DNA from 4 places in the Streptomyces sp. SX-6 genome. Region 1 is predicted to be linked to each of the others. Evidence: riboswitches for the same ligand, from Rfam matches in the RefSeq annotation. Region 1 holds a riboswitch; each other region holds the start of a gene.
The links. A riboswitch is a leader RNA that binds a small molecule or an ion and turns the genes downstream of it on or off. The one in region 1 is predicted to bind cyclic di-AMP.
Positions count from the first base shown of each region.

Region 2: another riboswitch for cyclic di-AMP. It lies ahead of ACV530_RS21295 (M23 family metallopeptidase); the one in region 1 lies ahead of ACV530_RS13505 (M23 family metallopeptidase).
Region 3: another riboswitch for cyclic di-AMP. It lies ahead of ACV530_RS17920 (C40 family peptidase); the one in region 1 lies ahead of ACV530_RS13505 (M23 family metallopeptidase).
Region 4: another riboswitch for cyclic di-AMP. It lies ahead of ACV530_RS15145 (transglycosylase family protein); the one in region 1 lies ahead of ACV530_RS13505 (M23 family metallopeptidase).

Region 1 is NZ_JBTHHU010000009.1:37,332-40,614, reverse strand. Features, by position in the region: gene ACV530_RS13520 (DUF6227 family protein) at 1-344, shown strand, start outside; gene ACV530_RS13515 (cold-shock protein) at 518-721, shown strand; gene ACV530_RS13510 (PP2C family protein-serine/threonine phosphatase) at 870-2,075, shown strand; cyclic di-AMP (ydaO/yuaA leader) riboswitch at 2,113-2,268, shown strand; gene ACV530_RS13505 (M23 family metallopeptidase) at 2,280-3,257, shown strand.
Region 2 is NZ_JBTHHU010000017.1:82,157-85,439, reverse strand. Features, by position in the region: gene ACV530_RS21300 (M16 family metallopeptidase) at 1-1,201, shown strand, start outside; cyclic di-AMP (ydaO/yuaA leader) riboswitch at 1,408-1,564, shown strand; gene ACV530_RS21295 (M23 family metallopeptidase) at 1,578-2,381, shown strand; gene ACV530_RS21290 (GntR family transcriptional regulator) at 2,610-3,283, shown strand, end outside.
Region 3 is NZ_JBTHHU010000013.1:35,209-38,491, forward strand. Features, by position in the region: gene ACV530_RS17915 (hypothetical protein) at 124-552, opposite strand; cyclic di-AMP (ydaO/yuaA leader) riboswitch at 906-1,057, shown strand; gene ACV530_RS17920 (C40 family peptidase) at 1,063-1,536, shown strand; gene ACV530_RS17925 (YchJ family protein) at 1,585-1,983, opposite strand; gene ACV530_RS17930 (TolB family protein) at 2,035-2,919, shown strand; gene ACV530_RS17935 (alpha/beta hydrolase) at 3,072-3,283, shown strand, end outside.
Region 4 is NZ_JBTHHU010000010.1:128,983-132,265, reverse strand. Features, by position in the region: gene eno (phosphopyruvate hydratase) at 1-239, opposite strand, end outside; gene ACV530_RS15145 (transglycosylase family protein) at 529-1,251, opposite strand; cyclic di-AMP (ydaO/yuaA leader) riboswitch at 1,256-1,436, opposite strand; gene ACV530_RS15140 (transglycosylase family protein) at 1,693-2,733, opposite strand; gene ACV530_RS15135 (cytochrome P450 family protein) at 2,900-3,283, opposite strand, start outside.

The DNA of each region.
Region 1 (3,283 bases):
AGTACGTGTCCGAGGCCTCGCCCGACCATGCCCGGCGGCTGCTGCGCCGGGCGGAGAACACGGACGGGCCGGGCGAGGTCGTCAGCGAGCTCCTCCAGGGCGCGCTCGGCCACCACATCGCGCTGATCACCAAGCCCCGCCGGCGCGGCCCCGGGCGCGATGCCACCTGGTGCCGCTTCTACGAGCACGCGTTCCTGCTCGAGGGCGGGGGCGAGGTCAGCCTCTGGGAGCTCGAGCACAACATGACCGACGACGGGCGGCTCGTCTGCGAGGTCTACCTCGACGAGGCGGAGGCGGAGGTCGCGGCGGACCGCCGCGCCCGCGCCCTGGGCGTGGAGTTATAGCGGTCGAGGACTGTGCGGCTACGGGGGGCCGCCGTCCTGTGCTACGGTTGTTCGAGTTGCAAATGTGGTACCCATGAACTCGTGTGCGCCTCGGTTCTGTAGCCGACGGCGCATTTTTGTTTCTCCGGGCCTTTCCGGTGCGGTGCCCATCCCATCCTCAAAAGGAGACAGACATGGCTACCGGCACCGTGAAGTGGTTCAACTCGGAAAAGGGCTTCGGCTTCATCGAGCAGGACGGCGGCGGCCCCGACGTTTTCGCCCACTACTCGAACATCGCCTCCAACGGCTTCCGTGAGCTGCTCGAGGGCCAGAAGGTGTCCTTCGACGTCACCCAGGGCCCGAAGGGCCTGCAGGCGGAGAACATCACCGCTGCCTGACGCACGCGTCCCCGAAGGGGCCCGCACCCTCACCGGTGCGGGCCCCTTCGTCGTACGTACCCCCGTCGTACGTACCCCCGGTCGTACGTACCCCTGCCCGGCGCAACCCCGGTCGCCGTACCGAGCCCTCACCGGCGAGGGTGGACCCGTGACCACCGGCCCCCTCACCTGGCGCGCAGCCACCTGGTTGCCCGCCGTGCTGATCGTCGGCGGTCTGTTCTTCGACGTCCTCACGCCCCCGAACTACACCTCCGCGCCCTTCTTCGCCTCCGCGTCCCTCATCGCCGCGTCCCTGCTCTCCCGCCGGGCCACCGCTTGGACCGCTGCGGTGGCCATCACCGTCTCCGTGGTCCTGGCGGTCTACCGGTACCGGTTCGTCGGCTTCGGCGAGGACGCGACCGAGGTCGCCACCGTCACGACCGTCTCCGTCCTCGCCCTCGGCATCAACCACGTCGTACGCCGCAGCGGCAGGGAACTCGCCTCCGCGCGCCGCATCGCGGAAGTCGCCCAGCGCGCCGTCCTGCCCGCCCCGCCCGCCCGGATCGGCGGCCTGCGCGTGGCCGCGCGCTACGTCGCGGCCCAGGCGGACGCCCGCATCGGCGGCGATCTGTACGCCGTGCAGGACACCCCGCACGGCGTACGGGTCGTCGTCGGCGACGTCCGCGGCAAGGGACTCGGCGCCGTGGGGGTCGTCGCGGTCCTGATCGGCGCGTTCCGGGAGGCGGCCGAGCAGGAGCGCACGCTGGAGGCGCTCGCGGCACGCCTGGAGCACGCGTTGCAGCGGGAGGGCGCACAGAGTGCCGCCACCGACCAGGACGAGCGCTTCACCACCGCCGTCCTGGCCGAAGTGCCGCCCGGCGCAGGCCTGCTGCGCCTGCTCAACCGCGGCCACCCGCCCCCGCTGCTGCTCCGCCCGGACGGCACGATCGGCGAGGCACGACCGCGCTCGCCCGCGCTGCCGCTCGGCACCGCGGGGCTGGGCACCTGGCCCGACGAGACCCAGGAGTGGGCCTTCCCGCCGGGCACGACGCTGCTCCTCTACACCGACGGGGTCACCGAGGCCCGCGATGCCGAGGGCGTCTTCTACGACCCCCAGGAGCGGCTGCGCGGGCGGCAGTTCAGGAGTCCGGACGCCCTCCTCGACCACCTCACGGCGGATGTCGCCCGGCACACGGGCGGGCAGTCGGCGGACGACATGGCCCTGCTCGCGATCCGCCGCGGCGAGGGGCATCACGTGATCAGAAAGATGTCTGACGCCCAGTCAAACGGAAGGGTTCCAAGCTCTTCCCAAGCGAACGGCCAATTCACGCTTTCGGCTTGGATTCCACCCTCCATGTCTATTAACGTTCGATAACGCAGTGCGGTTCGTCAACCGCCATAAGGGGCGGCACCGCGCGCCGTCGCCGAATCCCGTGGGCATCAACGGACACACAAGGGAACCGGGGAACCACCAACCCCTGGGGTGTATCGGGCCGTACCCCGGCCCGTAGGAGACCTTCCAGCTCCGAACCCGTCAGCTAACCCGGTAGGCGAGATGGAAGGAAGGAGTGCGCTCCCCGTGGCGTCCAACGTGCCTGTCGGTGACGACAGTTCGGAAGGTCCGCACGACTCGTGGGCCGAGGATGGTGCCGACCCCGCGCGCGGCCGGCACCGCGTCCCCAAACAGCGCGGCGGCTCGATGGCCCGCAGCGGTGCGGCGCTCGGCGTCGGCATGATCGCGGCGGTCGGGGCGAGCGGCGGCGTGGCGAACGCGCAGGAGCGTCCGTCGGCGGCGATATCCACGCCGGACCCCACCACCGAAACCGCCCCTGAAACCGCCGCCGAAACCGCCACTGCGCAGGACACCGACGGCGCGGGCGAGGCGCTGCTGAGCCGCATCCTCCAGCAGACCGACTTCCAGCAGGCCGACTTCCAGCGGGCCGTCGACGAGGCCGACGGTCCGGGCGCGCGGGAGCGCGCGGTGGCGGACGCCCAGCGGATGGCCGCCGCCGCGAAGGTCGCGGCGGAGAAGGCCGAACGGGCCGCGAAGCAAGCGGCCCAGGGCGCCAAGGACGCCGCCCGGGACGCGGAGCAGGCGGCCCGCGACGCGGCGACGGCCACGCACCACAAGCCCGCGCACCCGCACAAACCTGCGCACCACGGCACGTACGTCCTCCCTGTCGCCTCGTACACCCTCACCGCCGGCTTCGGACAGTCCGGTCACCACTGGGCGCACCACCACACCGGTACGGACTTCGCCGCCCCGACCGGTACCCCGGTCCGGGCCGTGCACGGCGGCAAGGTGATCCACGCCGGGTGGGCGGGGGCATACGGCTACCGCATCGTGCTGCGCCTCGACGACGGCACCGAGCTGTGGTTCTGCCACCTGTCGTCCATGGTCGTCACCCACGGCAAGGTCTCCGCGGGCACCGTCATCGGCCGCGTCGGGGCGACCGGCAATGTCACCGGCCCGCACCTGCACCTCGAGGTCCGGCCGGGCGGCGGCCACCCGGTCGACCCGCTCCCGTGGCTGCGGGCCCGCGGCCTGCGCCCCTGAGGGCTGCGTCCCCAGGGAGTGGCCGA
Region 2 (3,283 bases), on a different contig from region 1:
CGCAGGGCTCGACGGCGTGGCCACGATCATGGCCCGGGCCTTCTCCGAGGGCACGGACAAGCTCAGCGCCGAGGACTTCACCGCCGAGCTGGAGCGCTGCGGTGCCACCCTCGACGCGCACGCCGACCACCCGGGCGTCCGGGTCTCCCTGGAGGTCCCGGCCTCCCGGCTGCCCAAGGCCCTCGGCCTGCTGGCCGACGCCCTGCGCGCCCCGGCCTTCCCGGACAACGAGATCGAGCGGCTCGTCCGCAACCGCCTGGACGAGATCCCGCACGAGCTGGCCAACCCCGCCCGCCGCGCGGCCATGGCGCTGTCCGCGGAGCTCTTCCCGTCCGACGCGCGGATGTCCCGCCCGCGCCAGGGCGGCGAGGAGACCGTCGGGCGCATCGACGCCGCCTCCGTGCGGGCGTTCTACGAGGCGCACGTACGGCCCGCCACCGCGACGGTGGTCGTCGTCGGCGACTTCACCGGTGTCGACCTCGACCAGGCCATCGCCGACTCGCTCGGCGCCTGGACGGGTTCCCCCGCCGAGCCGCGGCGGATGCGGCCCGTCACCGCGGACGACACCGGCCGCGTCCTGGTCGTCGACCGTCCCGGCGCGGTGCAGACCCAGTTGCTCATCGGCCGCATCGGCCCCGACCGGCACGAGCGCGTCTGGCCCGCCCAGGTGCTCGGCACGTACTGCCTCGGCGGCACTCTCACCTCCCGGCTGGACAAGGTGCTGCGCGAGGAGAAGGGCTACACGTACGGCGTCCGCGCCTTCGCTCAAGTACTGCGCTCCGCCGCGGACTCGACGGGTGCCGCGATGCTCGCCATCAGCGGTTCGGTGGACACCCCGAACACCGGCCCGGCCCTCGCGGACTTGTGGACGGTGCTGCGCACCGTCGCGGCCGAGGGGCTGACGGACGCCGAGCGCGACGTCGCCGTGCAGAACCTCGTCGGCGTCGCCCCGCTCAAGTACGAGACGGCGTCGGCCGTCGCGGGCACGCTCGCCGACCAGGTCGAGCAGCAGCTCCCGGACGACTTCCAGGCGGGGCTGTACGAACGCCTCGCGGAGACCGGCACGGTGGAGGCGACGGCGGCCGTCGTCAGCGCCTTCCCGGCGGACCGGCTGGTGACGGTGCTCGTCGGTGACGCGTCCGAGATCGCCGAGCCCGTCAAGGCGCTCGGCATCGGCGAGGTGACGGTGCTCTCCGCCTGACGGGAGCTCAAGCGCACGCCGTACAAGGGAGGCACGTGGGGCCGCAGGGGCCCACGTGCCTCCCTTATGTCCGATTCGGCGGAGTGGTTGCGCCTCACTTCTGTGGCGTGTGTCACTAAACCCGTAGTTCCATTTGCCGTTCGAAACTGACGCCGATTAGCTTCGTGGCGGCAGTCCGTCGGATGGGATTCGCACCCGCGGTCCCCGGGCAGCCATCGCCGAGTCCCCGTACGGCGCGAGCCAGGGGAGCCGGGGAACCACTTGTTCCCTGGGGTGAATCGGGCCCCTCTCGCGAGGGATCCGTAGGAGACCTTCCTGCTCCGAACCCGTCAGCTAACCCGGTAGGCGAGAGGGAAGGAAAGGACTAGCCGCACCCATGGCGTTCACCCGTCCTACCGGGAAACACCGTCGTCCGAGCCGTGCCGTGCGCGCAGGCGCCAACATAGCGGGCATAGCCACCCTCACCGCCACGGGCGTCGTCGCCGGTGTCGCCGCCCCGGCGTTCGCGGCCTCCGACAACACCCCGCACCCCCAGGACACGGGCCTCACCCAGGCCATCGTCATGTCCGACGACATGGCCGACAACGTCGGTGCCCAGGCCGACACCCAGCGCAGCGCCGTGGAGCAGGCCAACGCCCGCCACCAGGCCGAGGCGGACGCCAAGCGCGAGGCCGCCACGATCAAGAAGCACGCGGACGAGGCCAAGCGGAAGGCGGAGGCCGAGCGCGCCGCCAAGGAGAAGGCCGCCCGCGACGAGGAGCGCAAGCGCCTCAACATGTTCGTGCTGCCGATCGACGGCTCGTACGTCTCCACCGGCTACAAGGCGAGCAGCAACCTGTGGTCCTCCGGCAGCCACACCGGTGTCGACTTCCACGCCGAGTCGGGCACATCCGTGCACGCGGTGGGCGCGGGCACCGTCGTCGAGGCCGGCTGGGGCGGCGCGTACGGCAACAACATCGTCATCAAGATGAACGACGGCACCTACACCCAGTACGGCCACCTGTCGTCCATCGACGTCACCGTGGGCCAGACGGTGACGCCCGGTCAGCAGATCGGCCTCTCCGGCGCCACCGGCAATGTCACCGGTCCGCACCTGCACTTCGAGGCCCGTACGGCGCCGACGTACGGCTCCGACATCGACCCCGTCGCCTACCTGCGCGCGCACGGCGTCGACCTCTAGGCCCCGTACGGCACTTCGCACGGCCCCGGTCACATGTGACCGGGGCCGTGTCGTGTGCGGGCATGGCCGAAAAGCATCCCTGCGCACATCTGTGCCATCGGAAATCGCATGTGATTGCAATAGAGTCGACCGATCCTGACTCTGAGCCCGGAGGTCGTCCATGCGGGGCTGCACGTGAAGGGCGCCGACGGAGCGGCACAAGAAGGCCGGGGCGTTTCCGCACATGCCGTGTGCACGGCGATCCGTGACGACATCGTCTCCGGGACCTTCCCGCCCGGCAGCCGGCTCATCGAGGAGCTGCTGGCCCGCCGCTACGGCGTCTCCCGGGTGCCCGTGCGCGAGGCGCTGCGCACCCTCGCCTCCGAAGGCTTCGTCGTCACCCGCCGGAACGCCGGTGCCTGCGTCGCGGAACCCACCCGGCAGGAGGCGGCCGACCTGCTCGACGTCCGCGCCCTGCTGGAGCCGCTGGGCGCCGCCCGGGCCGCACAGCGGCGCACGGAGGCGCACCTGAAGGTGCTGCGGGGGCTGGTGCGGCTCGGCCGCGAGCGTGCCCGTGGCGGGCGGACCAGCGAGCTGTGCCCGCTCGGCGACTGGTTCGACGAGACCCTCGCCCAGGCCTGCGGCAGCCCCAGCCTCGCCACGCTCCTCACCCAGCTGCGGCGCAAGATCGCCTGGGTGTACGCGGCCGAGCCGCCCGCGCGTCCCGTGGAGACCTGGGAGGTGCACGGGGTGCTCGTCGACGCCATCGCCAGGAGGGACGCGGAGCGGGCGCGCGAACTCGCCGTGATGCGCGCCGGGCGGTTCCCCGGCGAGCTGAGGCTGCCCGCGCAGGCGGCGCCCGCCGGGGCCGGACGCGAAGGGGCAGGACGTGAACAGGGCCGGAAACGCCCCGTAAACACAGC
Region 3 (3,283 bases), on a different contig from region 1:
GCGATGTGCCGAGCGTACCAGAGGAGTTACGGAGCGACACGACGGCGCTCGCATCGCCCCGTCAAGAATGGCCTTCCTGAGGGTCTTGGCGGGGCTGCCCGGTGAACTGCACCAGTCCCAGGCTCAGATCTCGTCACCGCTGTTCCAGTACGCGGTGACGATCTCCATGCACGAGCCCTGTGCCTTCGTCGTGGGGGAGTAGGTGAAGTTCTGCGCGTCACTGACCCGGTAGGCGGGGTCGACGCTGTGGGTGGCCATGATGCCGTCGTGCGTGCCGGGCCGGGGGAAGACTCCCCACCAGTTGTGCGTGACGTCGGCGGCGGCTCCGGTGCGGTCCGCCGCGGCCCGGCGGCCGTCGGCGAAGGCGCGCACCGCCCGTTCGCGGCCGGGGGAGTGGCCAGGTGTCCGGGCTCCGGTCACGACGCCGCGGTGCGGGGCGTCGGGGTCGGGGGCGCTTGTGCCGTTGGCGGGATGCGCGGTGGCCGGGACGATGCCCGGCGCGCCGAGTGCGATGAGCGCTATTGCCACCAAAAGGGCGCGGTGTCTTGCCACGTGACTCCTCCTGGACCGGACGGTCGTACGGCTGGGGGGTGGGAGTGCAGCGTTCCGGTCGCAATGTCCATGACAGTCACGCCTGCGTCAAGAGCCGCAGCGTTCCCAGGTCATGGCTGCTTTCGCCCGACGGGCCGTGATTTCACGGGAGTTGACTGCATCCGCTCCCGCCTCCGGAGTGCCATACGGTGCGACAAATTCCGTTCGCCCGCGACGTGAAGAACCTCACAGACAGCCACTTCGGCTCTGTTTTTTGCCGGTTGATGGTGCAGGATCTTTCTCCGAACAACAGCACCCGTCACCGAGGCGGGTCGATCCGGGCGGACGCCGAGTCCTGCCGCCGCTCCGGATACGGAACTGATTCGCGGATCGGCAGGAGCGGGAGACCCAAGCAAGGCGAACCACGATGGTGGTGGTTCTAGGGGTGAAGCCACGGAAGTGGCCGGGCAACTTCGCCAGTTCGAACCCGACAGGTCATCTTTCGCAGGCGGATGACGAAGGGCTTTTGGCATGTCTTCCTTGCCTCGAATACCCGCGCTCATCTCTCGGGCCGGAACCGCATCGGCCCTTACCGCCGCCACCGTCGCGGCATCCGTTCTCCTGCCGGGCATGGCCGCCAGCGCCGACGCGGCGACCCCCGGGGCCAAGGCCGTGAAGGTCGCGGCCTCGAAGAAGGGCTCCCTCTACCAGTGGGGTGCCACCGGCCCGAACCGCTTCGACTGCTCGGGCCTGACGCAATACTCGTTCAAGAAGGCCGGCAAGAAGCTGCCGCGCGTGGCCGAGGACCAGTACAACGCCACCCGCCACATCTCCCGCGGCTCGCGCAGCACCGGCGACCTCGTGTTCTTCCACTCCGGCAGCTACGTCTACCACGTGGGCATCTACGCCGGCGGCGGCAAGATCTGGCACGCCCCGGGCACGGGCAAGAAGGTCCGGCTCGAGAAGATCTGGACCAACAGCGTCTGGTACGGCCGGGTCCGCTGACCCATTGACCCGTGTATGGCCCCGCCGCCTCGGCGGCGGGGCCATGCGTCAGACAGCGTCCAGGTAGACCCAGTTCCCGTCCTCCCGCACAAAGCGGCTGAGTTCGTGCTGGGAGTCCGCGTGGCCGTGCGCGCGGTAATGGGCGCGGAATTCGACCGTGCCCTCGGTGTGGAACGCCGTGCCGTTCCCGGTGGCGAGGATATCGAGTCCGGTCCACCGCATACCGGGGTCGAATTCCAGGCCCGGCGGCCGCGTGGAGGAATGCCAGGTGCGGAGCAGATACGCGGCGTCGTGGACGACGAAGGCGCTGTAACGCGAGCGCATCAGACGCTCGGCGGTGGCCGCCGTCTTGCGGCCGCTGTGGAGGCTGCCGCAGCATTCCCCGTAACTGGCGTCGAGCCCGCACGGGCACGGCGCATCGGACGTGATGGCGTGGTTCTTGGACACCGGACAATTGTGCCGTTGTTCCGGGCCGTCCCGCTCCACTAGCGTTGGCGTATGCGCAGCAGCCTGACCGCCGAGCTGCTCTACCGGCAGACCGGAACACTCAGCGCCCAGAATCCCGCGTTCTCCCCGGACGGCCGCTCGCTCCTCTTCACGGAGTTCAAGAGCGGCTACAACACGGGGGACGCCGCCCTGCGCGTCCTGCCGCTCGACGGCACCGGGCCGCCGGGCACCCTGCTCGACGTGCCGGACACAGCAGCCGTGAACCTGCCGGGCGCGAGCTGGAACCGGTCCGTGGGAGTGGTCTTCGCCTGGGACCGGGAGGTCCACGACGAGGTGTGGACCCTGCAGCCGGGCGGACAGCCGGCCCGCATCACGAAGCACGACGGCAACACCGGCTACCTGGAGCCCAGTTTCTCGCCGGACGGGGAATGGATCGTCTTCCAGGAGAGCGTGGAGAGCGACACCGCCCCCGGGCCCGGCTCCCTCCGCAAGACCAGGCGCGACGGATCCCCGACGGTCCTCCTGCCGACCGGGCCCGGCACGGACAACCGCGAGCCCAACTGGTCGCCCACGGACGACCGGCTGGTCTTCCAGCAGCGGACGGGCAGCGGCGACTGGGGGCTCCGCCTCCTGCACGCCGACGGCACCGGGCCGCCGAGCACGCTGATCACCGGAGGCGGCGAGCACACGGACCCCAGCTGGTCGCCCGACGGGAAGGCCGTGGTGTTCTCCTCCACCTACGGCGGCCTCGACCTGCCGCAGATCTTCGTCATCCCCGCGGCGGGCGGCACCCCGGTCCAGGTCACCGGGGATCTCACAGCCTATGCCGGTGCGCCCAGTTGGTCGCCGGACGGGGCGTGGATCGCCTTCGAGTCGTCCCCCGGCGGCGGCGACCGGCCGACCTCGCTGTGGCGGATCCCCGCACCACGGACCTGAACCTTCCGAGTTGCCGGATACCTCCCGGTCAGTAGCATTTTCGGTGAACGGGTGGATGGCGCGGAACGTCCATCCGGCCTCCCGTGGGAAGCCGCCGCTCGAGACAGCGCGACCCGTTCGCCCGAAGAACACGTACGGACGTGGTGCGACGGATGCGGATGGCGGCAGGCCCGCTGGACTGGTCCCTGGTGACCGGATGGATTCCGGTCGCCGTTCTGGTCGTCGGCCTCTGTGCCCTGGCCCTGCTGTTCTTCTCCCGGCAGCGCCGGTGGTGGGTCCGCTGGGCTCCCGTGGCCGTACTGCTCGCCGCCCTGCTCACCTGGCTGGGCCAGGTGGCCGTGGACGACTGGCTCCAGCCCTTCCC
Region 4 (3,283 bases), on a different contig from region 1:
ACCAGCTCCGGGCCGATCTGCTCGATGACGGCCAGCACGGCCTTCTCCACGCCCTTGCCCAGGTAGCGGTTCGGGTCACCGTCACGGAGCTCGATGGCCTCGAAGGCACCGGTCGAGGCACCGGACGGCACGGCGGCACGGCCGGTGGAGCCGTCGTCGAGGCCGACCTCGACCTCGACCGTGGGGTTGCCTCGCGAGTCGAGGATCTCGCGAGCTACGACGACGTCGATGGACGGCACGAGGGTCTCCTTCTGTGGGTCTGGAGTTCTGCAGCACGAGCCTAACGGGCCCCGGAGGTTCCGCCCGCCGCCGGACCGTCGCCCTCACCGAAAAATGGCACAAACGCCGAGATCACGGGAGGAATGGGCGCACGGAGTGTTCGCTGAGCGGTGAAGCGGGCATGCGGCGGGAACGACGGAGCCCCGCTCAGATGCGGCTCGGGGTGGTCGCATCTGAGCGGGGCGGATCCTGCTCAGGTGAGGGGGCAGGACCTCTTCCGGGTCACCGGGTCATCACCGGGTCACTGGGTCAGCTGAGGTGCAGCTTCTGGCCCGGGAAGATGAGGTTGGCGTCCTCGACGATGTCCTTGTTGCGGTCGGCGAGCTTCTGCCAGCCGCCCTTGACGTTCTTGGCGTCGGCGATCGAACCGAGGGTGTCGCCCTCCTTGACCTCGTACTCGCCGTCGCCCGTCTTGACGGTCTTCGGGGCGGCGTGCTTCGGCGCCGCCTGGCGCGGAGCCGGGGTCTCGTCGTCGCTGTCGTCCGACTTCGGCGCGGCGTGCTTCGGCGCCGACTGGCGCTCGCTGCGGTCGGCGTGGGCGGAGGTGCTGCGCTCGGAGGTGCCCGAGGACTTCGAACCGGAGGTGTCGACGTCGGCGGAGGGACCACCGCGGGACAGGCCGCCCTCACCGGCGCAGCCCCAGGCACCGGGACCCTGCGCGGCGAGGAGCTTCTCGGCGACGGCGATCTGCTGGGACTTGGTGGCCTGGTCGGCGCGCGGCGCGTACTGCGTACCGCCCATGGCCTGCCAGGAGGACTGCGAGAACTGCAGGCCGCCGTAGTAGCCGTTGCCGGTGTTGATGGACCAGTTGCCGCCGGACTCGCACTGGGCGACCTTGTCCCAGGTGTTCACGGAAGCGGCGTGGGCAGACGTGGCGACCATCAGCGGAGCCGCGACGGCGGCACCGGTGACTCCGGCCAGGGTGACGATGCGGACGGCCTTGCTCGGACGACGATGCTTGCCCTTGGACATAAGTCGGTTTCCTCACCGGCGCCTACGAGGTGAGCTGTCGGGTTCGGACGTGAGTTGCCCGGCCGGGCGGCTTGCGCGTGCCCGGCTTCACCCCTAGCCGCTCCGGTGCGTCCGGCCTGTGACCGGCGTCCCGTTGCGGCGACTTACCTTGGTTCCCCCGCTCCTGCCTACGGCGCTTGCGCGACGATTCCGCGGCCGCCGGCAGGATTCGGCGTGACGACCGTGGTGCTCGCGGTGGCGAGCGGTGATGACGGTAAGCACAGGCGGCCGACGGGATCAAACCCTCCTTTTCGGCCACCTCTCGATTCCACACCTTGTCAGATAAGGCCGTTTCCGCAGGTGGGAGACGGTTCGTGGCATTCCGGTCGAGACTGCCCTGGCCAATGTCAACGAGACCCTTGTCTCACTTTCCCCCTGAACGGACATTCGACCCGAACTGCCCTACTGCTTCTTCAGTTCGAGCTGTTGACCAGGCTGGATGAGGTCCGGATCGGATCCGACGACCTTTTGGTTGTCGTGGTAGAGCCCATGCCAGCCGCCCGCTACCGAGTGCTCCTGTGCGATGGCTGACAGGTTGTCACCAGGGCGCACGGTGTAGTCGCCGGTCTGCGGTGCGCCCGTACGCGCCTCCTCGCCGCCGCGCGAGGCGCGCTCCGCGTCCGAACGCGGCGTCTGGGCGCGGTGCTTGCCCGTCCCCGCGCCCGCGTCCGCCCCGGTGTCCGCTCCGGTGTCCGCTCCGGCGTCCGGGGTCGTGGGGGTGCTGCTGCCGTTGTCCGTACGGTCGTTCGCGCCGCTGTCGCCGGGCGTGTGCGCCGGAGACCGGTCCGCCGAGGAGCTGCTGGAGGGCGACGGAGTCGCCGGATCGTCCGTCGGAGGCTTGCGGTGCTTGCCGGTGGATTCGGCACTCTCCTGGGCGGAGGGCGCGGAGGGCTTCGACGAGGGCGTGCCGTCCTGCTTGCCGCGCGCGTCCCGCGCGTCCTGCGCGTCCTGCTTGCCTTGCTCGCCCTGCTTGTCCTGCTCGCCCCGCTTGTCGTGTGCCGGCTTGCCGGGCTTCGATGCGTCGGAGTGCGAGTCGTCCGAGGACCGGGAGTCGTGACCCTGGTCCTGTTCCTGCGCGGGGGCCTGGACGGTGCCCGGGTCCACCTCGGGCTCCGGGCCCTTCAGGTCCAGGCCCGCGCCGGGTGCGCAGCCCGACCACGTGCCCGGGCCCTGGGTGTCCAGGATCCGCTGGGCGATGGCGATCTGCTGGGCGCGGCTGGCCTGGTCGGGGCGCGGCGCATAGTCCGTACCGCCGTTGGCCTCCCACATCTCGCGGGTCATCTGCAGGCCGCCGTAGTGCCCGTTGCCGTTGTCGGCGCTCCACAGGCCGCCGCTCTCGCACTGCGCGACGCGGTCCCACGTCGGGGCGTCGGCGGCGTTGGCGCCGGTGGCGGCGAGCAGCGGCATGGCAATGCCCGCGCCCGTCACTCCCGCGGCGACCACGGCCGCGGGTATCTGGCGGGGACGGCGATGTCGACCATTACCGGAGAGCATGCGATGACCTCTCGTGTGACGGCTGATGTTGACCGCCGAACATAGCGACGCCCTCCGGGAGTCACAAGGCGATGTCACGGCGGCCGTATGACAGTCAAGCGGACTTGACGTACAGTCATGCATTTTCCGGGGTGAACTCCACCGGCAGCGTGCGCAGTCCCCGCATGATGAGCCCGCCACGCCAGCGAAGGTCGTCCGGTTCGGCACCAAGCCGCAGGTCAGGGAGGCGGCGCAGCAGCGTCGCGAGCGCGGCCTTGCCCTCGAGCCGGGCGAGGGGCGCACCGAGGCAGTAGTGGATGCCGTGCCCGTATCCGAGGTGCTGATTGTCACGTCGGGCGAGGTCGAGCGTGTCGGGGTCGGCGAACCGTGCCGGGTCGCGGTCGGCGGCGGCGAGGACGACGAGCACGGGGTCGCCCTCGGCGATGCGTTGGCCCCCGATCGTCAGGTCCTGGGTCGCGAACCGCCACGTCGCCAGCTCCACCGGACCGTCGTAGCGCAG